Regions from separate parts of the Streptomyces kryoterrae genome, predicted to be linked through region 1. Evidence: riboswitches for the same ligand, from Rfam matches in the RefSeq annotation. Region 1 holds a riboswitch; the other holds the start of a gene.

Evidence for each region. Region 1 has a riboswitch for glycine ahead of gcvT (glycine cleavage system aminomethyltransferase GcvT). Riboswitches for the same ligand answer to the same signal wherever they lie in the genome.
Region 2: another riboswitch for glycine. It lies ahead of gcvP (aminomethyl-transferring glycine dehydrogenase); the one in region 1 lies ahead of gcvT (glycine cleavage system aminomethyltransferase GcvT).

Annotation. Positions count from the first base shown of each region.
Region 1 is NZ_CM133358.1:2,979,848-2,991,531, forward strand. Features, by position in the region: gene ACW4TU_RS12485 (ABC transporter ATP-binding protein) at 1-328, opposite strand, end outside; gene ACW4TU_RS12490 (ABC transporter ATP-binding protein) at 325-1,416, opposite strand; gene ACW4TU_RS12495 (ABC transporter permease) at 1,413-2,420, opposite strand; gene ACW4TU_RS12500 (ABC transporter substrate-binding protein) at 2,490-4,241, opposite strand; gene ACW4TU_RS12505 (ABC transporter permease) at 4,299-5,297, opposite strand; gene ACW4TU_RS12510 (enhanced serine sensitivity protein SseB C-terminal domain-containing protein) at 5,721-6,533, opposite strand; gene ACW4TU_RS12515 (enhanced serine sensitivity protein SseB) at 6,690-7,490, opposite strand; gene ACW4TU_RS12520 (AAA family ATPase) at 7,584-8,264, opposite strand; glycine riboswitch at 8,485-8,585, shown strand; glycine riboswitch at 8,586-8,713, shown strand; gene gcvT (glycine cleavage system aminomethyltransferase GcvT) at 8,748-9,866, shown strand; gene gcvH (glycine cleavage system protein GcvH) at 10,025-10,402, shown strand; gene glyA (serine hydroxymethyltransferase) at 10,439-11,684, shown strand, end outside.
Region 2 is NZ_CM133358.1:8,599,711-8,611,394, reverse strand. Features, by position in the region: gene ACW4TU_RS38270 (PhzF family phenazine biosynthesis protein) at 1-113, shown strand, start outside; gene ACW4TU_RS38265 (CPBP family intramembrane glutamic endopeptidase) at 194-994, opposite strand; gene ACW4TU_RS38260 (glutamate-cysteine ligase family protein) at 1,242-2,759, opposite strand; gene ACW4TU_RS38255 (hypothetical protein) at 3,334-3,918, shown strand; gene ACW4TU_RS38250 (DUF5999 family protein) at 4,294-4,488, shown strand; gene gcvP (aminomethyl-transferring glycine dehydrogenase) at 4,631-7,516, opposite strand; glycine riboswitch at 7,697-7,791, opposite strand; gene ACW4TU_RS38240 (PRC-barrel domain-containing protein) at 7,904-8,275, shown strand; gene ACW4TU_RS38235 (DNA polymerase IV) at 8,197-9,654, opposite strand; gene ACW4TU_RS38230 (MerR family transcriptional regulator) at 9,709-10,392, opposite strand; gene ACW4TU_RS38225 (bifunctional nuclease family protein) at 10,676-11,149, opposite strand; gene ftsR (transcriptional regulator FtsR) at 11,235-11,684, opposite strand, start outside.

The sequences.
Region 1 (11,684 bases):
TGTCCTGGCCCTCGAAGTGGATCGAGCCGGCGGTCGGTTCCTGGAGGCGGGTGATGACCCGGCCCATGGTCGACTTGCCGCAGCCCGACTCGCCGACCACGCCGAGGGTCTCGCCCTTGCGCACCTCGAAGTCGATGCCGTCGACGGCCTTCACCGCGCCGACCTGACGCTGCAGGATCCCCTTCTTGATGGGGAAGTGCTTGACCAGGCCCTCGACCTTGAGCAGTACCTCACGCTCGTCGGTGGCCAGGTCGCGCCGACTGTCCCGGCCGACCTGCTCTTCTGCTGGGGGTCCGGGGGTCGTCCCCCGGGAGGATGCAGTACTCACAGCTTCGGCGCAATCTCTTCGGTCCAGATCCGCGTACGGTCCTCCGGCGAGAGGTGACAGGCGGAGAAGTGCCCGCCGGCGACCTGCTGGAGCTCCGGGCGCACGGTACGGGTGACGTCGCCCTTGGGAATGTCCGCGTACGGGCAGCGCGGGTGGAAGGCGCAGCCCGAGGGGACGTTGATGAGGCTCGGCGGCTGGCCCTTGACGGGGATGAGCCGGTCGGAGGTCTCCCGGTCGATGCGGGGCATGGAACCGAGCAGACCCCAGGTGTACGGGTGCTGCGGCTGCTCGAAGATCTCGTCGACCGGACCGCGCTCCACGCACCGGCCGCCGTACATCACCAGGACCTCGTCGGCGATCTCGGCGACCACGCCGAGGTCATGGGTAATGAGGACGACCGCGGAGCCGAACTCCTTCTGCAGGTCCCGGATCAGGTCGAGGATCTGCGCCTGGACGGTCACGTCCAGGGCGGTGGTCGGCTCGTCCGCGATGAGCAGTTCGGGGTTGTTGACCAGCGCCATCGCGATCATCGCGCGCTGGCGCATACCGCCGGAGAACTCGTGCGGATAGCCGTCGACGCGCTTGTTGGGCTCGGGGATGCCGACCCGGTCGAGCATCTCGATCGCCCGGGTGCGGGCCACCTTCTTGCTGACGTCGTGGTGGACGCGGTACGCCTCCACGATCTGGTTGCCGATCGTGTAGTACGGGTGCATCGCGGACAGCGGATCCTGGAAGATCATCGCCATCTCACGGCCCCGCAGCTTGCGCACCTCGTCCGGGGCGGCGCCGACCAGTTCCTTGCCGTCCAGCCAGATCTCACCGGACATCTGCACGTTCTTGCCGCGTGCCCCGAGCCGGTGCAGGCCCATGATGGCCAGCGAGGTGACGGACTTGCCGGAGCCGGACTCGCCGACGATGGAGAGGGTCCTGCCCTTCTCCAGCTGGAAGCTGAGTCCGTCGACGGACTTGACCAGGCCGTCGTCGGTCGGGAAGTGGACCTTGAGGTCGCGGACTTCGAGGAAGGCACTGGGCGCGTTCGAGGGCGAGGGTTCGCCCACCGCGGCGCCGGTCCTGGACAGTTCGGTCACGAGAGCCTCACCCGCGGGTCGGCGGCCGCGTAGAGCAGGTCCACCAGAAGATTTGCGATCACGACGAAGAGAGCGGCGAGCAGGGTGACACCGAGGATCTTGGGCAGGTCGTTGTCGGTGATGCCCTGTACCGCGTACTGGCCGATGCCGGGCAGCGAGAACACGCTCTCGGTGATCACGGCTCCGCCGAGCAGCAGACCGAGGTCCATGCCGAAGATCGTGATGATCGGGGTCAGGGCGGCCCGCAGTCCGTGCTTGACCACGACCTTGCGCTCACGCAGGCCCTTGGAGCGTGCCGTACGGATGTAGTCCTCGTTCATCGTCTCCAGCATGCCCGAGCGGGTGAGCCGCGCGTAGATGGCGGAGTAGAGGAGAGCGAGCGAGCACCACGCGGGGAAGAGGGTGTTGGCCCATTCCGCGGGGTTCTCGGTGAACGGGACGTACGTGCGCCCGAAGATCGGCCACTGGTAGGTGAAGAGCAGCAGTGCGAGGTTGCCCGTGAAGAACATGGGCAGCGAGACGCCGGCGAGGGCGATGCCCATGAAGGTGCGGTCGAGGAACGAGCGCGGCTTGAGCGCGGAGACCACACCGGCCGTGACACCCGACACCAGCCAGAGCACCGCTGCACCGGCGGCCAGCGAGACCGTCACCGGAATGCGGGAGGTGAGCTCCGGCCAGACCGCCTGGTGGGTCTTGAAGGAGTAGCCGAAGCAGGGCGCGTCGCAGTGCGCCGTGGTGGGGCCGAGGTCGTAGGTGGCACCGACCACGATCCCCTTGATGAAGTGCCAGAACTGGGCGTAGAGGGGCTGGTCCAGTCCCAGGTTGTGCTTGACCGCGGCGATATCGGCCGCCGACGGGTTCTTCCCGATGTACTGCTGGGCCAGCGAGTCGGCGGTCTGACCGGCGAACCGCGGCAGTACGAAGAAGATGGCGAAGGTGACCGCGGTGACGACCAGCAGCAGGATCACTGCCGCGGCCATCCGGCGGAGGATGTACGAGATCACGGGGACCGGCGCTGGTGCCCGCGGGCCGCTAAGCCCGCGGGCACCAATGCCTTCACCTGCCTTCCGGGGCTACTTCTTGGTCGTGCCGATGTTGAGGTAGTCGTACTGACCGCTGAAGGCCGAGGAGGAGACGAGGTTGGTGAAGCCGGCCGGGCGGTACAGCAGGACCTTGAAGTAGGTCAGCGGAACGAGGGCTGCCTCGTCCATGGCCTTCTTGTCGACCTCGGTGTACTGGGCGTCACGCGCCGCCTTGTCCTCGGTGCCGATCGCCGTCTCCAGCGTCTTGTTGACATCGGGGTTGTCGAGCTGCGACAGGTTGGTGTTGCCGGACGCGCCGATCGCGTCACCGTGCAGGATCTGCTGCAGGAAGCCGTAGCCGGAAGGCCAGTCGGCACCCCACTGCATCATCATCAGACCGATGTTGTTCTTCTTGTCGAACTCGGGGACACCCGCGTTGTCGGTGAAGTACTTGCCCGACGGGTACTGCTTCAGGCTGGCGTTGATGCCGGCGGCCTTCAGCGAGTTGATGATCGCGGTGGCCGCGTCGATCTCCGCCGGGCGGTCGCTGCGCGCGGAGATGTTCGTGCTGATCGTCGTCTTGCCGCAGGCCTGGAGCTGCTCCTTGGCCTTGGCCACGTCGCCCTTGTTGCCGGTGGTGGCGTAGACGTCCGACTTCGCGTAGCCGGGGATGTCGGGCGGGAGGACGGTGGTGGCGATGTCACCGCGGATCGGGCCGCCCTCGGCGGTCTGCACCGAGACCTTGTCGACCGCGTACTCGACGGCCTTGCGGCAGGCGACGTTGTCGAACGGCGCGAGCTTGGTGTTGATCGCCAGGTAGACGAGACGGCCACCATAGGCGTTGTCGGTGTTGGCCTTCAGGTCGGCGGAGTTGACGACCTTTGCCTGCGTCGCGGCCTGGACACCCGTACCGCCCAGGTCGATGGCGTTACCGGCCAGGACGTCCTGGTCGATCGTCTCGGCGTTGACCTTCAGCTTGACGACGATCTTGTCCGGGTACTGCTTGCGCAGCGGGTCGGTCGACGCGTCCCAGTTCTTGTTGCGGACGAGGGTGACCTGCTTGCCGTCCTGGTAGCTCTCGAACTGGTACGAGCCCGAGGACACGATGCTCTTGACGTAGTCGACACCGGTGTCCTTGGCCTGCGGCACCGGAGCCGTCTGCGGCGTGGCGACCAGGTAGTCGAACTCCTGGAAGGCGCGGTTGAGCTTGAAGACGACCGTGGTGTCGTCCGGCGTCTCGATGGAGGCCAGGCCCCCGGCGCTCTTGTCCTTGTAGGGACCCTTGTACTTGTCGCCGCCGGCCAGGAACTGCTGGAAGTAGTTCGGGCCGAGGGAGAGCACGTCACGCGCGAAGTTGGAGCGCTCCACGGCATACTTCACGTCCTTCGACGTGATCGCCGTGCCGTCCTGGTACTTCAGGCCCGAACGCAGCTTGTACGTCCAGGTCTTGCCGCCGTCGGTCGGCACACCCGGGCTCGCCGCGAGGTCCGGGACCAGCTCGTTGCCCTTCTCGCCCGCGCCGGGCGTGAAGGTCATCAGCGGGCGGGCGTACAGCCGGCTGAGGTTGTACATGAACGCGTAGTACGTGTTGCCCGGGTCGAAGGAGTCCGGGACGTCGGAGTACTCGTAGGTGACCGTCCCGCCCTTCTTGGTCGAGGCGTTGACGACGTCCTTGGTCGCTGCGTTGGCCCCAGCCGACTTCGTTCCGTCATTGCCCTCGTTGTCATCGGCTTTGCTGCAGCCTGCAAGCAGCAGGCTCACAGAACCGATGGCCGCAACCGCGGCCAGCGCTGACCTTCGCATGATGGTCTGCTTCCTCCATTGTTGGAAATCTTGATGGACTCTCGGCGCAGCCGCTGATCAGCGGCTGCGCGGGTCGAGAGCGTCGCGGAGACCGTCGCCGAGCAGGTTGAACGCCAGCACGGTGACGAAGATCGCGAGGCCGGGCACGATCAGGAACTGCGGATCGACCTCGTAGTAGGTGACGGCCTCGCTGATCATCCCGCCCCATGACGCCTGCGGGGGCTGGATGCCGACGCCCAGGAAGCTCAGGCTGGCCTCGAAGAGGATGTTGGTCGGAATGAGCAGCGTCGAGTAGACGATGATCGGGCCGACCAGGTTCGGGAGCAGCTCGCGGAAGAGGATGTACGGCCCCTTCGCGCCCATCCCCCGGGAGGCGTCGACGAACTCGCGCTCGCGCAGGGCCAGGGTCTGGCCGCGGACGATGCGTCCCAGGTAGGGCCAGTTGAAGAAACCGATGATGAAGATCAGCACGCTGATGTGGAGCGGCAGCCCCTCAAGGCCGAACGCGCCGCCCTGGAGCGTGGCGGAGATGGCGATGGCGAAGAGCAGGAGGGGGAAGGCCAGGAAGGTGTCCATCAGTCGGCTGATGACCGTGTCGACCCGTCCACCGTAGTAGCCGGCCACCACACCGAGGACCGTGCCGATCACGTTGGACAGGATCGTCGCGCCGAACGCGACGACCAGCGAGACCCAGGAGCCCTCGATGATGCGGGTGGCGATGTCGCGCCCGAACTTCGGCTCGACACCGAGCGGGTGGTCCCAGCTCATGCCGCCGAAGCCGCTCGTGGGAAGGGAGCTGTTGGGGTCGATCAGATCCTGGTTGAAGGCGTTGGGATCGAGGCCGAACAGCGCCTGGATGGGCCGGGAGAGGACCGCGACCAGGACCAGCAGGATGACGATGACGCCACCGGCGACCGCCACCTTGTCCCTCTTGAACCGGGACCAGGCGATCTGCCCCAGGGAACGGCCCTCGATCTGCCCCTTGCCGGCACCGACGAGCACAGCCTCCGGCTGTACCTCGGTTGCCGCTGCGGTGGTCTCGATCGGTGCGGTCACAGTGACCCGACCCCTCTCGCCGGTGGTGACCGGCCTACGCCTGCCGCTGTCTGCGGCTTGATTCACTTGCTCGCCGGGTACGGGCCGCAGATGGTGCGGCCCGGGTAACCGACTGTTCGTTCCTGCTGACGATCCGTGCTGATTAGTCGACTTAGCCATGCGCTGCCGACCGCAGGATCGATGACCCCATCGTCTGACAGGCGAGTCTTCAGTGATTCGGCGATCACGTGAAAGACCTGTCGGCGAAAGTATGCGCAAACGTGATGCTGTCCTGTGGATTCCGTTATCCGAACAGCGGGTAACGCCCCTCGGACGCGGCGCAGTTGGTACAGAAGGGACATCCAAACCCTATCGCGACTATCCGTCGCTATCTACGCGCGGAGACCGTGGCGCGTGAGTTCGGCCGTACGTGTGAAGATCCACTCAGTAACGACCCCGCGCCGGCGGATACCCGTATCCACCGGCCGGAGCCTGCGGGGTCTGGGGCGGCGCGGCGATCGCGTGCGCCTCCCGGTCGTAGAACGGCCGGGCGTTCGCGCGCAGCCACATCACGACCGGGTCCCGCTCGTCCGACATCGCGACCGTCGACACCGGCAGCCCGTCGGGGACCGCGCCGATCGACTGCTGCATCATCGCGCGCACCGAGTCCACGGCGGGCGGCGACGTGTCGTACACGTCCAGCCCGATGGCCAGATACGGCGCGCCGAGCGCCGGCTGCACCCAGGCGCGGCGCAGGGAGCGGACCGCCGGGGTGCGGTGGGCGTTCTGCGAGAGGAGGGCGTAGAACTGCGGGATCTCGATGCCGGGTTCGGCCAGCCGCAGCGGGCCGGCGGGCTGGCGCTCCAGGCCCGCCGCGATCCGGCGCAGGTCGAGCCAGGGGATGCCGACGCCGCCACCCGGGGAGTGCGGGTTGAGCCAGAGGCCGTACTGGTCCGGGTAGAGGGTGCGGGCCACGTCGAGGCCGTCGACGACCTCGTACGACCTGTTCCAGCCGCTGACCGACAGTTCCTGGGCGGAGGTGACACAGGGCGCGTAGCCGTACCCGTCGACCTGCATGTTTCCGTACTGCGCGTCGGGGGAGCCGGCCTGGCCGTGCCAGAGCAGCATCCAGATCCGGCCGGAGGACGGGGTCGCGAGGGCGCGCAGGAGCGCCTCGTAGGCGTCGTAACGCCCGGGCGTGACTTGGCGCAGCATGTGCTCGACCTGACCGGCCGCGGCCGTGCCCGACGCGCTCACCATTACCGACCCTTCGTAACCCTGACCGAGTTGTGCGCTTCTTAGCTTAGGCGCTCCGCAGGGTAGGCCGGTGAGAGCTCGGGGCCTGGTGTTGTCGGCGGAGTGCGGGTGGTTCGTGGCTGGTCGCGGAGGTCTCCGCGTGCCTTGGGGGCGCTTTCAGTAGCCGTGTTGGTAGAAGGGGCGGACCCGCTCCCGCAGCCAGTCCGTCACCGGGTCCTGGGCTATGTCCAGGAAGACCAGGTTCACCGGCCAGGGGGAGGGTGTGTGGCCCAGTGCTCTGGCCAGGGCGTCCATCGGGATGGTGCGGGCCAGCGGGTCCCAGGGGGAGAGTTCGACGCCGACGAACATGACGGGGGCGGCCGTTTCGATCGCCGCCAGGCAGCGGCGGGCCGTCCGGACCACGCCCGTGCCCGCGAACTCCGTCGCCGCGGCGGTGAGGAAGGCGACCGGGTCCTCCTGCCAGTCGGGCTCGTAGAGGCGGACCCGTCCGCCGCCGACGCCGTCGAGGACGGTGCGGCCGGAGCGGCAGAGCTGGGCCACGGCCTGCGGGGGCAGCGGGACGCCGACCATGCCGTCCGGGTTCACGGCGATGCCGACCTGGGGCGGCAGGCCCCGGGCGAACTCGACGGCGGGGGCCACGGTGTACGACACATGGCCGCCGACGACCTGCCGGAACTGTTCCTCCGAGCTGAAGACCGGCACGTACGCCTGGCCCTGGATGTCCATCGTGGGCAGGTCGAGGGGGCCGGTGTAGGGGCCGCCGCCGGACGGGAGGGGGACCCAGACGAAGCTGCGGCCGAGGACCTCGACGATACGGGCGCCCGCGCCGGGGACCCCGAGGGAGGCCGAGAGCACCTCCTCCAGCTCGTTGCCGGGCCACCCGCCGTGCGAGTGCGGGTGTGCCTGTGCGGGGAAGCCCCCGGGAAAGTCCGGGGGAAAGTCCGCCGGGATGTCCATCTGCCTACCGCCTGCTGTGAACCGCTGTCATGAGTCCCTGGGTGGGAGTCCCTTAATGAGCAAAACCCTAACCGGCCCCGGCGACCACGGTGGTCAGTCCGCGAAGTCGATCCTGCGCAGGATGTCCGCCGCGTCGCGGTCGATCAGCACCGCCGAGCCGCAGCCCTCCGGCAGATTCCCCTTCTCCACCGAACGCAGCAGCCGCGAGGCGGCCTGGCGGTGACGCAGGAACGCGTACCGCGAGACGCCCCGGCCGCGTTCGCGCTGGCCCTCCAGTGCCTCGTCCGGGGTGACGTCGAGGAGGAGCAGATGCAGGGTGCCGCCCCGGCGGCGGGCCTCGCGGGCCAGCCAGCCGCGCACCCAGGCCTGCGTACCGCAGTCGTGCACGACGACGCCGGCGCCGGAGCGCAGGGCGCGGCGCAGTCCTGCGTAGTGGGCGAGGCGGACGAGGGGGCGGTAGACGGCGTACGGGAGGAAGGAGGGCGTACGGGCGTCCCAGTGGTCGCGGGTGTTCTGGGAGTCGATGCCGGTGGCGCGCACCGCCCGGCGCATCAGCGTGGACTTGCCGCTGCCGGGCAGGCCGGTGACCACGACGAGGTCGCGGGCGCCGAAGGTGAGGCCGTGCGGGCTGTGGCCCGAGCGCTCCCGCAGGTCGCGGATCACGGGTTCCGGGCGCGCGGCGCACGCCTCCCGGGCCGGGGCGGCCGGCTGGTTGGGCAGCGCGTCGGTCAGCGCGAGGGCCGAGGCCGTCGCGTACGCCGTAGTCCTGTTCACCGTGATCGTCCTCCCATGGGGGTCGGGAAGTACCGTCCCCGTCGAGTGTAAAGAGAAGGTAATACGCGGCGCCTCTCGGTTGGGTCCGCTTACTGCAACAGGCCTGCTACAGGGCGATATGCGCCCCTGCGGCGGGGCTGTGTCCCCCCTGTGAAGGGTCCCCCTGCCGTGCCGGGGGAATGCGTGCGATGATGTGCCCGCCAACTGCATACCGGCCGCTTGAATCCGCGCGGGAGAGTTCCGGGCACCTATGGGTACCCGGGCGCCGAAGGAGCAAGTCCCTCCCTTGAATCTCTCAGGCCCCGTTACCGCGCGGGCGAGGCACATCTGAAAAGCGGGCCGCGGGTCGTCGTGACCAGTGGCTCCACCCAAGGTGCAAGTCAGTGACCTGCGTTTTCACGCTTCCGGTCACGACGAACCTCTCAGGTTCCGATGACAGATGGGGAGGAACGACCTCGCCGTCATGCCCTGGGAGCACTACCGATGAGCAGCACCCCTCCGCGTACGACCGCGCTCGATGCCCTGCATCGTTCGCTCGGCGCCACCATGACCGACTTCGCCGGCTGGGACATGCCCCTGCGGTACGCCTCCGAGCGCGACGAGCATCTGGCCGTGCGCACGAAGGCCGGCCTCTTCGACCTCTCCCACATGGGCGAGATCACCGTGACGGGGGCGGAGGCCGCCGCTCTGCTGGACTACGCGCTGGTCGGCAACATCGCCTCCGTCGCCGTCGGGCGCGCCCGCTACACCATGATCTGCCGGGCCGACGGCGGCATCCTCGACGACCTGATCGTCTACCGCCTGGCCGAGACCGAGTACCTGGTCGTGGCCAACGCCGGCAACGCGCAGGTCGTGCTGGACGCCCTCGTCGAGCGGTCCGACGGCTTCGACGCGCTGGTCCGCGACGACCGGGACGCGTACGCGCTGATCGCCGTCCAGGGCCCGGAGGCCCCCGGCATCCTCGCCGCCCTCACCGACGCCGATCTCGACGGCCTGAAGTACTACGCGGGTCTGCCCGGCACGGTCGCCGGCGTCCCCGCCCTGATCGCGCGCACCGGATACACCGGCGAGGACGGCTTCGAGCTGTTCGTGGCGCCGGCTGACGCGGAGAAGGTGTGGCAGGCGCTGACCGACGCGGGCACCCCCGCCGGGCTCGTCCCCTGCGGTCTGTCCTGCCGGGACACGCTGCGCCTGGAGGCGGGCATGCCGCTGTACGGGCACGAGCTGACCACCTCCCTCACCCCCTTCGACGCCGGCCTCGGCCGGGTCGTCAAGTTCGAGAAGGCGGGCGACTTCGTGGGCCGCGCGGCCCTGCGCGAGGCCGCCGAGCGCGCTTCGTACGAGCCGCCGCGGGTACTCGTCGGCCTGGTCGCCGAGGGCCGGCGTGTCCCGCGCGCCGGGTACGCGGTCGTCGCCGGCGGCCGGGTGATCGGCGAGGTCACCTCGGGCGCCCCCTCCCCCACGCTCGGGAAGCCGATCGCGATGGCGTACGTCGACGCCACGCACTCGGCGCCGGGCACGGCGGGCGTGGGCGTGGACATCCGGGGCAGCCACGAGCCGTACGAGGTCGTGGCGCTGCCCTTCTACAGGCGCCGGAAGTAGCCACGGCTGTCGTCCCGGCCGGCCGCTCCGGCGTCAGACGCAACCCGATCCCGTATCCCGTGTCTCCTATCCCGTGTCCTGCCCGCTGACGGGCAGGCAGTTTCCCTGCGTAGCACCCCATGCATGACCAGTCCCCCGCGTACAGGAGAATTCAGGCCATGAGCAACCCCCAGCAGCTGCGCTACAGCAAGGAGCACGAGTGGCTGTCGGGCGCCGAGAACGGCGTCTCGACGGTCGGTATCACCGAGCACGCGGCCAACGCGCTCGGCGATGTCGTGTACGTCCAGCTTCCCGAGGTCGGTGCCGCGGTGACCGCGGGTGAGACCTGCGGTGAGCTGGAGTCGACCAAGTCCGTCAGCGACCTGTACTCCCCGGTCACCGGTGAGGTCACCGAGGTCAACGAGGACGTCTCCAACGACCCGTCGCTGGTGAACTCCGCCCCGTTCGAAGGCGGTTGGCTCTTCAGGGTGCGCGTCTCCCAGGAGCCGGGCGACCTGCTCTCCGCGGACGAGTACACCGCGTTCTCCGGCAGCTGAGCCCCAGGCACAAGGACGTAAGGACGTACTGACCCCATGTCGCTTCTGAACACTCCCCTGCACGAGCTCGACCCCGACATCGCCGCCGCCGTCGACGCCGAGCTGAACCGCCAGCAGTCCACCCTGGAGATGATCGCCTCGGAGAACTTCGCTCCGGTCGCGGTCATGGAGGCCCAGGGCTCGGTTCTCACCAACAAGTACGCCGAGGGCTACCCCGGCCGCCGCTACTACGGCGGCTGCGAGCACGTCGACGTCGCCGAGCAGATCGCGATCGACCGGGTCAAGGAGCTGTTCGGCGCCGAGTACGCCAACGTGCAGCCGCACTCGGGCGCCTCCGCCAACCAGGCCGCGCTGTTCGCGCTGGCCCAGCCCGGCGACACCATCCTCGGCCTGGACCTGGCCCACGGCGGCCACCTCACCCACGGGATGCGGCTGAACTTCTCCGGCAAGCAGTTCGACGTGGTCGCCTACCACGTGGACGAGGCCGGTCTGGTCGACATGGCGGAGCTGGAGCAGCTCGCCAAGGAGCACCGGCCGAAGGTGATCATCGCGGGCTGGTCGGCGTACCCGAGGCAACTGGACTTCGCGGAGTTCCGCCGGATCGCGGACGAGGTGGGCGCGTACCTCTGGGTCGACATGGCGCACTTCGCCGGTCTGGTCGCGGCGGGCCTGCACCCGAACCCGGTGCCGTACGCGGACGTGGTCACCTCCACCACGCACAAGACGCTGGGCGGGCCGCGCGGCGGCATCATCCTGGCGAAGAAGGAGTTCGCGAAGAAGCTGAACTCGTCCGTCTTCCCGGGCTTCCAGGGCGGCCCCCTGGAGCACGTGATCGCGGCGAAGGCGGTCTCCTTCAAGGTCGCGGCGAGCGACGAGTTCAAGGAGCGCCAGCGCCGTACGGTCGAGGGCGCGCAGATCCTCGCCGAGCGTCTGGTGCGCGCGGACGTCGGCGAGCACGGTGTGTCCGTCCTCTCCGGTGGTACGGACGTCCACCTGGTCCTCGTCGACCTGCGGAACTCCGAGCTGGACGGCAAGCAGGCGGAGGACCGTCTCCACGAGGTCGGCATCACCGTCAACCGGAACGCGATCCCGAACGACCCGCGCCCCCCGATGGTGACGTCGGGCCTGCGGATCGGCACCCCGGCGCTGGCCACCCGCGGCTTCACGACCGAGGACTTCACGGAGGTCGCGGACGTCATCGCCGAGACCCTCAAGCCGTCCTACGACGCCGACAGTCTGAAGGCCCGCGTGAAGGCGCTGGCCGACAAGCACCCGCTGTACC
Region 2 (11,684 bases), 5.6 Mb from region 1:
CCGGCCTCCAGGCGTCCGCCCGCACCGGCCTGGTCCGCACGGAACTCCGCGGCGACCGCACCCTGCTGACCGGCCGAGCGGTCACCACCATCGACGGCGAGCTGCTCGTCTGAGGGCATACGGAGGGGCGCACGAACCCTTCGTACGCCCCTTGGCCGTCCACTCCAGCCCTCCCCCCAGCCACCCCGGCCGCTCAAGCCGTGGGCAGCCACCCCACCTTCCCCGCCAGCAGCGCGTACCCGACGAACGCCCCGATGTCGAGCAGTGAGTGCGCCACCACCAGGGGGCCCACGCGGCCCCACCGCCGGTAGAGGTACACGAACACCACCCCCATCACCATGTTGCCGATGAACCCGCCGATGCCCTGGTAGAGGTGATACGACCCGCGCAGTACGGAACTGGCCACCAGAGCCGTCCCCGGGGTCCACCCCAACTGGTTCAGCCGGCGCAGCAGATACGCGACGACGATCACTTCTTCCAGGACGGCGTTCTGCACCGCCGAGAGGATCAGCACCGGGAACTTCCACCACACCTCGGGCAGCGCCTCCGGCACCACCGTGAGGTTGAAACCCAGGCCACGGGCCGCGAGGTAGAAGGCGATTCCGCTGCTGCCGATCACCGCCGCGACGGCGGCCCCGCGGCCGAGGTCGGGCCAGGGCCGGGTGCGGTCGAAGCCCAGCGTGCGCAACCCCTTGCCCTCGCGCAGCAGAAAGTGCGCGACCAGGGCGACCGGTACCAGCGACGTCGTGATGCCGAAGAGCTGCCAGGCGAGGTCCAGCCATGGCCGGCCCGGCGCCGCCGAGGCGTTGAGGGTGGCCGCCTGGTCCTTGAGGCCGCCCGGCTTCGTGACCGAGCCGACAAAGCTGATCAGGGCGGAGACACCGCTCGCCCCGAGCGAAAGCCCCAGAACCAACAGCGTCTCGTCCCGGAGAGTCCGTCGCGACGGCCGCTCCTCAGGAACAGAACCGGCCCCCGCGCCCGCCTCCACCTGCACTCCTGCCTCCAGTTGTGTAGTCCCGCCGCTTCCGGCGTGCGTCCCCTTTTCCCTGCCATACGGCCCGTGCGGCCGATTCAGCTCATACGGCTGTCTCGGGCACGTGTGCTGTTGACCAGGGAGGGACACCACCGTCATGGGACATCACAGCTTGCCCGATCCGCCTGAGGAGGGCGCGGGTGACCCCCGTGCACGCGTCGGCCGCCGCACGGGAGTCATCGCGACGGCACTCGTCGCCCGGGGGCGATCACCCCAGGGGCACCGGCTCCGGCAACCCCACGGGCCAGGTGTGCACCGGCTCTCCGAGGTGCATCAGCTCGCTGTAGCGACGGGTGGTCGCGGCCAGCGCGGCTTCCCGGGACAGCCCCTTCTCCAGCGCCCGGTGGAAGGTGGCCGCCTGCCAGGACGCTCCGTTCGCCCGCCGCCTGCAGCGTTCCTCGATCACCCCGAGGTACAGGTCCCGGTCGGCGGGTTCGACCCCCCACGCGTCGAGGCCGGCCGCGGCGAGCGGCAGCAGTTCGTCACGTACGAGCTGCACGGCGTCGACCTCCGCCGTGCCGCCGAACCGGCCACCCCGGGGCCAGCGGAGCCGCGCGTCGATGCCATACCGGCAGGCGACGTCGAAGTTGGCGGCGGCGGCCTCGAAGGGCAGCCGGGTCCACACCGGCCGGGGCTGCTCGGCGAGCGCCCGCACGACTCCGTAGTAGAAGGCGGCGTTGGCGATGACGTCCGTGACGGTGGGTCCGGCGGGCAGCACCCGGTTCTCGACGCGCAGATGCGGAACACCGTCCGCGATGCCGTAGACCGGGCGGTTCCAGCGGTACACGGTGCCGTTGTGCAGCACCAGCTCGCCGAGCTTCGGCACACCTCCGGCGTCGAGGACGCTCAGCGGATCCTCCTCGTCACAGATCGGCAGCAGCGCCGGGTAGTAGCGCAGGTTCTCCTCGAAGAGGTCGTAGGCCGACGAGATCCACCGCTCCCCGAACCAGGTGCGCGGCCGTACGCCCTGCGCCTGGAGCTCCGGCGGACGCGTGTCCGTGGACTGGGTGAACAACGGGGGCCGCGACTCGCGCCACAGCTCTCGGCCGAACAGGAACGGCGAGTTGGCTCCGATCGCGACCTGTACGGCGGCGATCGCCTGCGCCGCGTTCCACACATCGGCGAACCGCCCCGGAGTGACCTGGAGATGCAGCTGTACGGAGGTGCAGGCGGCCTCCGGAGCAATGGACTTCGACGTGCACGAGAGGCGCTCCACGCCGTCGATGTCGAGCGTGAAGTCCTCGCCGCGGGCTGCCACGATCTGATCGTTGAGCAGGGCGTAGCGGTCGACGTCGGAAAGGTTCGAGGAGATCAGGTCGTCACGCTCGAGCGTCGGCAGAATGCCGATCATCATGATCCCCGCGTCCAGCTCGTTCGCTTTCCGGTGGGCATATGCCAGTGATGTACGGAGCTCTTCGGCGAGGCGATCGAATACCCGGCCCGCGAGGCGGTGGGGGGCAATGTTGACTTCCAGATTGAACATGGCGAGTTCTGTTTGGAAATCTCGGCTCGCGATCCTTTCGAGTACTTGCCCATTCATCATTTTCGGCATGCCGTCGGGCCCGACGAGATTCAGCTCGATCTCCAGGCCCAGGAGATTCTTCGGGCGGTCGAACCGCTTCTCGGCCAGCAGCCGCTCCAGCCCCGTCAGACAGTGCCGGAGCTTGGTGCGGTAGCGCTGGCGATCGGACAGGTCGAACGGCCCCGCCACGACCTTCTCCCCCATCGGAGTGTCCCTCCTCGAATGGGCGGGCCGAAGATCCGGCCGCTGACGTCCCGGGTCACGTGGGATAGTGCCCACCAAACGCGATCGATAACGTCCCGCGTGTTCCCGTCACCCGCTACGCCGGCCGACGCGACCCGCGGCACATTCGCCCGGCATGGCACCGTGGACGGTTCAGGCCGGTGCAACCCGACAGTTTCGCGCACTTGCGAACTCGTGAAAAATGCCGACGCCAATTGGCCGACCGCCTCGGGCACATCCACCGAGGTCATCGTCGTACGACCGGCCGGGAATCGGTGGAAACACCGCTCAACGCCGACTGAACAAGCCCTTGCTCTTCACGCGGAAACCAGTTAGACGAAACATAGTCAGAACACGTGTCGTATAAACTCCGCGAACAAGGGCAGAGAGTCGGCGCCCAGGTCGTGGGTCCTGCCGTCCAGGTGACGTCGGCAGGCCGCACCCCGTCAGCGCACCCGGCCCCCGCCTCTTCGGCCCCGAGAGATTTCGAGAGCAGACAGCGCCGTCCGCCCCCGCCCTCGCGCCACCGTGCCTGTCGAATGAGAGGCGTTCCACCATGCCCCTGCATGTCCCCCCGGCTCCCGCACCCGCACTGCGCACCGTCCTCGCGGCACTCGGTTCCCCCACCGCCGTCCGCGAGGCCCGCACCCCAGCCCTTCGCAACGCCCAGGGGCCGACCGCCCCCGAACTCCCGTTGCCCGTGCACGTCCTGGACCGGATCACCCCCGAGGGCACGTCCGCGACCCGGCTGACCGGGTGGCGCTTCCTGATCCGCGCCGGCGACCGCGCGGTGGCCGCGGCCGAGACCATGCTGACCCCCGACGGCTGGGCCTTCTCGCACTTCTTCGAGGGGCCCTACATCGCCTCCACCGAGCGCGCCCTGCGCCAGGCCGAGACGATGAAGCAGCCCTACCAGGCGCGCCTGCTGTCCGTCCCAGGGCTGTACATGCTCACGCTCTGGCTGCACGGCGACATCACCGCCGACGGAGCCGAGGGCCACCCCGCCGCGACCGACCTGCTCGTCCCGCTGGCGCCGGCCCCGCCGGGTATCGCGGCCCACCGTCCACACCGGGTCGCCGAACTGCTGCCGGTGCTGACCCATCGGGTGACTCCGGCCCCGCTGCTGAGTTCCCCCGCCTGACCGCACACGAGACGACACTCTCCGTATTCCCACGTACCCCGCCGCCGAATTCCCGGCGGCGGGGTACGTTGCTCTTTCGCGCGCGATTACGCTCGTACGAGCCGCCAAGGGTTTGCCCCCGCCCGGACTAGCCCTATCCGGCCATCAGGAACCACCCAAAGGGACAGCCCAGTTGGGCTGAACCGTCCGCCCGGGTGATGCGTCTTGAACCTGTGAGAAGTGGTACGGCTAAATACCTGCGGATTGACGCCCGTGGGGCAACACTGGGTTCGAAACGATTTATCACAACGGGGAGCGGCCATGAACAGTGCTTCGAGCCGCAAAACAGACACCACAGCCATCTCACACTCCATGACAGAGCGAAAGATCCCATCAATGTGCCAGCACCAGCCGCCGTGCCCGACAGCTCACTCCACCGACCGGGAGTCAGCCCGACTCATGGCGCACCACCCGGAACAGGGATGGAGCCTGCTGTGCAATGGCGTCCTCCTCTTCGAGGACACCGGTGAGCTCCTGCCCGACGGTCAGATCATCGCCCCGCACCGCCCAGCGGCGATGACGGCAGCCTGACGGCCGCGCACACGGACGAAGGGCAGCCTCCCGACGTCAGGAGCGACTGCCCGCAGCGACTGCCCGAACAACTGAACAGACGAAGAGGGGCCGGCCCGCAGACACCTGCTGCGAACCGGCCCCGACGCATGTCCGAGGGTGACTACTCCTCGTAGGCGTCCAGCGGCGGGCAGGAACAGACCAGGTTCCGGTCACCGAAGGCCTGGTCGATCCGGCGCACCGGCGGCCAGTACTTGTCCGCCGCCGAGACCCCGGCCGGGAAGACCGCCTCCTCGCGCGTGTAGGCGTGCGTCCACTCCCCGCCGAGCGCGGCGGCGGTGTGCGGGGCGTTCCGCAGCGGGTTGTCGCCGGCCGGCCAGCCGCCCGCGCCGACCTTCTCGATCTCACCGCGAATGGCGATCATCGCCGCGCAGAACCGGTCCAGCTCCCCCAGGTCCTCGGACTCGGTCGGCTCGATCATCAGCGTCCCGGCCACCGGGAACGACATCGTCGGCGCGTGGAAGCCGTAGTCGATCAGCCGCTTGGCGATGTCGTCGACGCTCACGCCCGTCGCCTTGCTGATCGGCCGCAGATCGATGATGCACTCGTGCGCGACCAGCCCACCGGGCCCGGTGTAGAGCACCGGGTAGTGCGGCTCCAGCCGCTTGGCGATGTAGTTGGCGCTCAGCACGGCCACCTGTGTGGCCCGCTTGAGACCGTCACCGCCCATCAGCCGGACGTACGCCCACGAGATCGGCAGAATGCCCGCGGAACCCCAGGGCGCCGCCGAGATCGGCCCCACACCGGTCTCGGGCCCGGCCGCGGGCTGCAGGGGGTGGTTGGGCAGATAGGGTGCGAGGTGCTCCCGTACCCCCACCGGGCCCACGCCGGGACCGCCGCCCCCGTGCGGGATGCAGAACGTCTTGTGCAGATTCAGGTGCGAGACATCCCCGCCGAAGTGCCCCGGCTTGGCAAGCCCCACCAGCGCGTTGAGGTTGGCCCCGTCGACGTACACCTGCCCGCCGGCCTCGTGCACCTGGGCGCAGATGTCGGCGACATGCTCCTCGAACACACCGTGCGTGGACGGGTACGTGATCATCAGAACCGAAAGCTCGTCCCGGTACTGCTCGATCTTCGCCCGCAGATCCTCGACGTCGATCTCACCGTCCCCGGCGGTCTTCACGACGACGACCTTCATGCCGGCCATGACGGCACTGGCCGCGTTGGTCCCGTGCGCGGACGACGGGATCAGACAGACCGTCCGCTGCTCATCGCCGTTGGCACGGTGGTATCCGCGTACGGCGAGCAGCCCGGCCAGCTCGCCCTGCGAACCGGCGTTCGGCTGGAGCGACACCTTGTCGTACCCGGTGACCTCGGCGAGCTGCTCCTCCAGTTCACGGATGAGCGTGAGGTAGCCCTGCGCCTGCTCGGCGGGCGCGAAGGGGTGCAGCTGGCCGAACTCGGGCCAGGTGACCGGCTCCATCTCCGTGGTCGCGTTGAGCTTCATGGTGCACGAGCCCAGCGGGATCATGCCCCGGTCGAGCGCGTAGTCACGGTCGGCGAGCCGGCGCAGGTAGCGCAGCATCGCGGTCTCGGAGTGGTACTCGTGGAAGACGGGGTGCGTGAGGATCTCGTCGGTGCGCAGCAGCGCCTCCGGCAGCGTGTCCTCGGCGTCCGCGTCGAGCGCCTCGATGTCGCCCTCGACCCCGAACGCGGTCCACACGGCGCCCAGTTGAGCCCGGTTGGTGGTCTCGTCGCAGGAGACGGACAGCCGGTCGGCGTCGACGAGGTGCACATTGACCCCGTGTTCCCTCGCGGCGGCGGCGACCTCGCCGGCCTTGCCGGGCACCCGCACGGTGAGCGTGTCGAAGTAGGCCCCGTGGACGACCTCGACGCCGCCCGCCGTCAGCCCCGCGGCGAGGATCGTGGCGTACCGGTGGGTGCGCCGGGCGATGGTCCGCAGCCCCTTGGGCCCGTGGTGGACGGCGTACATGCCTGCCATCACGGCCAGCAGGACCTGGGCCGTACAGATGTTGCTGGTCGCCTTCTCGCGGCGGATGTGCTGCTCCCGCGTCTGCAGGGCCAGCCGGTACGCCTTGTGCCCGTCCGCGTCCACGGAGACACCCACGAGCCGCCCGGGCAGGCTGCGCGCGAACTGCTCGCGCACGGCCATGTATCCGGCGTGCGGCCCGCCGAAGCCCATCGGCACGCCGAACCGCTGGGTAGTGCCGACCGCGATGTCCGCGCCGAACTCACCGGGCGAGGTCAGCAGCGTCAGGGCGAGCAGGTCGGCGGCGACGGTGACCACGGCGCCGAGCCCGTGCGCCTGCTCGACGACGGGCTTCAGATCCCGTACGGCACCAGAGGCGCCCGGGTACTGAAGGAGCACACCGTTGATCTCGCGCCCGGCGATGTCGTCCGGGATGCCCGCGCTCAGGTCGGCGACGACGACCTCGACACCGACGGGCTCGGCACGTGTCTCGATCACGGCGATGGTCTGCGGCAGGGCGTCCGCGTCGACGAGGAAGAGCCCCTTCTTGTTCTTGCCCATGCGCCGCGACAGCGCCATCGCCTCGGCGGCAGCGGTGCCCTCGTCGAGCAGCGAGGCACCGGAGGTGGGCAGCCCGGTGAGGTCGGCGACCATCGTCTGGAAGTTCAGCAGCGCTTCGAGGCGCCCCTGCGAGATCTCCGGCTGGTACGGCGTGTACGCGGTGTACCAGGCGGGGTTCTCCATCACGTTCCGCAGGATGACCGGCGGGGTGAAGGTCCCGTAGTACCCGAGTCCGATCATGGACGCCAGCACCTGGTTCCGGTCGGCCAGCGACCGCAGCTCGGCCAGCACCTCGGCCTCGGTACGGGCACCCGGCAGATCGAGGGCGTCGGCGTTCCTGATCACATCCGGGACCGCGGCGGCCGTCAGCTCGTCGAGCGAGCCGTATCCGACCTGCGCGAGCATCTTGGCCCGGTCCTCGTGGTCCGGCCCGATATGACGCCGCTCGAAGGGCGTTCCCTGTTCGAGTACGGCGAGCGGAGTGCGGTGGGCGGTCATTACGGAGGCCTCCTGGTCGTCGCGACCTTCGAGGGGCACCACGGCAGGGGTGCCCGAACGGCCTCCCCCTCTGTCATCTCAACCTGAGAGCTTCACCGGGCCGCCAACGCACTGACGTCCCGGCTTTCACCGTCGGTGAGAGCGAAAGCCGTCGGCTTCCGCTCTTCTTTCCAGAGTGACCTCGTCCGTGCGGTACAGGGGCCTGAGAGATTCCGGGGAGGATTTGCTCCTTCGGCGCCCTCCGAGGTTCCGGAGGACTCTCCCGCACGGGGTCAGCAGCCACTGGCCAGCCTATCAGCGGGCCTCACACACACCTTCGAGTGGCCGCCTTCCCCGAAGTACTCTTTTGTAGTGCTTACGGATGATTTGCGACCATTGGGAGGGCCCGTGCAGACCGACATCGATCCGCGCAACCTGATCGGCCGCAAGGCCTTCGACCGCAACGGCGCCAAGATCGGCACGATCGACGAGATCTATCTCGACGACGCGACCGGAGTGCCGGAGTGGGCGGCCATAAGGACAGGGCTGTTCAGCAGGGACGCCTTCGTGCCCCTGGAACCCAGCGAACTGGTCGACGGCACACTGCGCATCCCCTTCGAGCGGGCTCTGATCAAGGACGCTCCCGACTTCGGCGTGGGCCGCCACCTCTCCCCCGAGCAGGAACTGCAGCTCTACCACCACTACGGCCTCGACGTGGCGCCCCCTCCCCCGTTCCCGGACCACGACTTCGGCAGGCTGGCGGGCACGGAGGACGCCTGATCCGACAACTCCTCATCCGGACCGTCGGGTCCTCGCGGCGCGAGGGTCACCAACGGCAGCGGGTCCGCCGGCTCCAGTGCGGGATCGTCGGTCCGGAACGTACGCACCCGCCCCGGCTGTTCCGCTTCCGGCGTCTCGAACCGGACGGTGACCCGCCCCAGCCCACTCCCCTGCACCCATCCATGCCCGAAGTCGGCATGCCGTACGTCGTGCCCGGTGGTCCAGTGCCGCTCGACGGGCTGCTCCTCCTGCCGTTCCCCACCCTCGCGCTCGGCCTCCTCCACCGGCTCGAGTGCCGCCAACTCCCCGGCGGCCTGGGCGAACAGATCCTCCTGCGTGTAGTCGGCGAGGCCGCTCACCCCGACCCCGAGCAGCCGGACTCCCCCGGTGGTGTCCACCGCCTCCAGGAGCCGGGCCGCCGCCTCCCGCACCACCCCGGGGTCGTCCGTGGGCCCCCGGAGCGTCTCGGACCGGGTCAGCGTGGAGAAGTCGTACCGCCGCACCTTGAGGACGATGGTCCGCCCGGACAGCCCGGCACCGCGCAGCCGACGCACACACCGGTCCGCCAACCGCTGCACCTCCGTCCCCACCCGGACCCGGTCGTGGATGTCCACGTCGTAGGTGTCCTCGACCGACACGGACTTGGTCTCCCGCGCGGACACCACGGGCCGCTCGTCGTGCGCCAGCGCCATCGCGTACAGCGCGTGACCGTGCGCCTTCCCCAGCAGCCGTACGAGTTCGGCCTCGCCCGCCTCGGCCAGTTCGTCGACCGTGCTGATGCCGGCCCGCCGCAGATGGTCCCCGGTCGCCGGGCCGACCCCCGGCAGGGTCCGCACCGACATGGGCCCGAGCAGCGCCCGCTCGGTCCCCGGTTCGATCACGACCAGCCCGTCCGGCTTGGCCTGCTCCGAGGCGATCTTCGCGAGCATCTTGGAGGCGGCGAGCCCCACCGATCCCGTGAGCCCCGTGACCGCTCGTATGTCCGCGCGCAGCCTGGTACCGGCAAGCCGCGCCGACGCCTCGTCCCAGGCCGCCTCACCGGCCTCCAGGTCCACGAACGCCTCGTCCAGGCTCAATGGCTCCACCAGGGGCGACAGGGCGTGCAGGAGCCCCATGACCTGCTCGCTGATCACCTTGTAGAACCCGCCCCGGGGCACGAGATAGGCGGCGTTCGGCGCGAGTCTGCGCGCCTGCGCCATCGGCATCGCGGAGTGCACCCCGAACACACGGGCCTCGTACGACGCGGTGGCCACCACCCCGCGCGGCCCGAGCCCGCCCACGACAACGGCCTTCCCACGCAGACTCGGCTTGGACGCCTGCTCCGCCGAGGCGAAGAAGGCGTCCATGTCGAGATGCAGGATCGTGGGCGCGTTTCTCACATCACCGATGCTGCCCTACGCCACTGACAATGCCCCGGAACCCAGGAGCGCCGCTCAGACCGCCCGGTTGCGCCGCCGCGCCAGTTCGTCCGTGGGATTGAGCCCGACGAGCGTCTCGCCGGTGTCGACGCGCTCCCCGTGCAACTGCGAGAGAGCGCTTTCCACATCCCGCCACACCACGCCGACGGCGATACCGAAAATGCCCTGCCCGCCCTGGAGCAGCGCGTGCACCTCGTCGGGGGAAGTGCACTCGTAGACCGTCGCGCCGTCGCTCATCAGCGTCATCCGCTCCAGATCCCGGAACTCACACGCCCGGAGATGCTGGACCGCCGTACGGATGTTCTGCAGCGAGACACCGGTGTCGAGAAAGCGCTTGACGATCTTCAGGACCACAACGTCCCGGAAGCTGTAGAGCCGCTGCGTCCCCGATCCGTGCGCGGGCCGCACGCTCGGCTCGACCAGGCCGGTGCGCGCCCAGTAGTCCAACTGCCGGTAGGTGATGCCGGCCGCCGCGCACGCCGTCGGGCCGCGGTAGCCGATCTCCTCGGACGCCATGGAAGTCGCCCCTCCGCTGCCTGTTACAGCCGTCGGCCGCTGTGGAACGTGATCGGCCGCGCTGCCGTGATGAGGGTTCCCCCAGCTCGAGCGGAGCCGAGAGTCTGGGGGAGGGTACGGGCCGCTCTCCCCCAGACCGCGTCCGGGGGCACCCCCAGCCGTACCGTCGCCGCTGCTTCTCACGCCGACCTCCGTCCTTGAACTGCCTTCTCGACGGTAGGCAGTCACCAGGGGTGCGTCAACGATCGCCACACTCGGCACGCCGAGTGATAATCACCCAAGGAGTGGTTTCCCGTACCCCACCGCGGGGAAAGGCTAGCCGAATGTGCTCCGCGTCGGCCGCAGGACGCTCTCACACGCCGCTGACAATTGCCATCATCCGTGACATCGCGGGCCAAAAGACGCGCCCCACCGACCAGTGGGTCCGTGGGGCGGCCCGAGCCTCGTCAGCCGTCGCTGTCGCGGCTCACTGGCTGTTGGTCCCGAAGTCCTCGGGAGAGATCTGGTCGAGGAACTCGCGGAACTTCTCCACCTCGTCCTCCTGCTCGTCCGGGATCGCGATCCCTGCGTCGTCAAGTACTCCGTCGCTGCCGTAGATCGGCGTACCGGTACGCAGCGCCAGCGCTATGGCGTCGGACGGACGGGCGCTCACCTCGACTCCGCTGGCGAACACCAGCTCCGCGTAGAAGACACCCTCGCGCAGGTCCGTGATGCGCACCTCGGTGAGCTCCTGGCCGACGGCCTCCAGCACGTCCTTGAACAGGTCGTGGGTCAGCGGTCGTGCGGGGGCCATGCCCTGCTGGGCGAAGGCGATCGCCGTCGCCTCACCCGGTCCGATCCAGATGGGAAGGTAGCGGTCGCCTCCCACTTCACGCAGGAGCACGATCGGTTGGTTGGAGGGCATTTCGACCCGGACACCTACGACATCGAGCTCGTTCACACAGCAACCCTAGGCCGTGCCCGGGATGTTTGGGTAGTCGGGCACGGAACGGGTGACCGATCCGCCCTCCGGCGACCCTCCGCGCTCAGGGCTGCCGCACTCCCAGCGCGATCCGCACCAGGGCCGCGTGCAGCTTCACCGTGAGCCCCGACAGTTCCTTGCTGCGCGCCTCCGCGAGGGCCCTGGTCTGCGGATTGCGATGGCGCTTGAGGGGAGCCACCACCTGGTCGACCAGGCCGGCCTCGCGGTCGGCGGCGGCCTTCATCACCCGCAGATGCCGCGGCTCGATCCCGAACCGCCCCAGCTCGGCGACGAGCGCGGCGACGGTGACCGTCTCCGCGTCGTACGCACCGTCCGGCAGCGGCGCGACCAGCCCGTACGACTGCCACTCCTCGAGTTCCTCGTCACCGATCTCGGCGGCGGCGAGCAGCTCGGCGCGGCCGATCCGGACCGCGGTGGGTCCTTCCGCCTCCAGAACCGGCTCACCGTCCCGCTGCCGGCCCACGGTGGGGAGCGGGACAGCCTCCCCACGCCC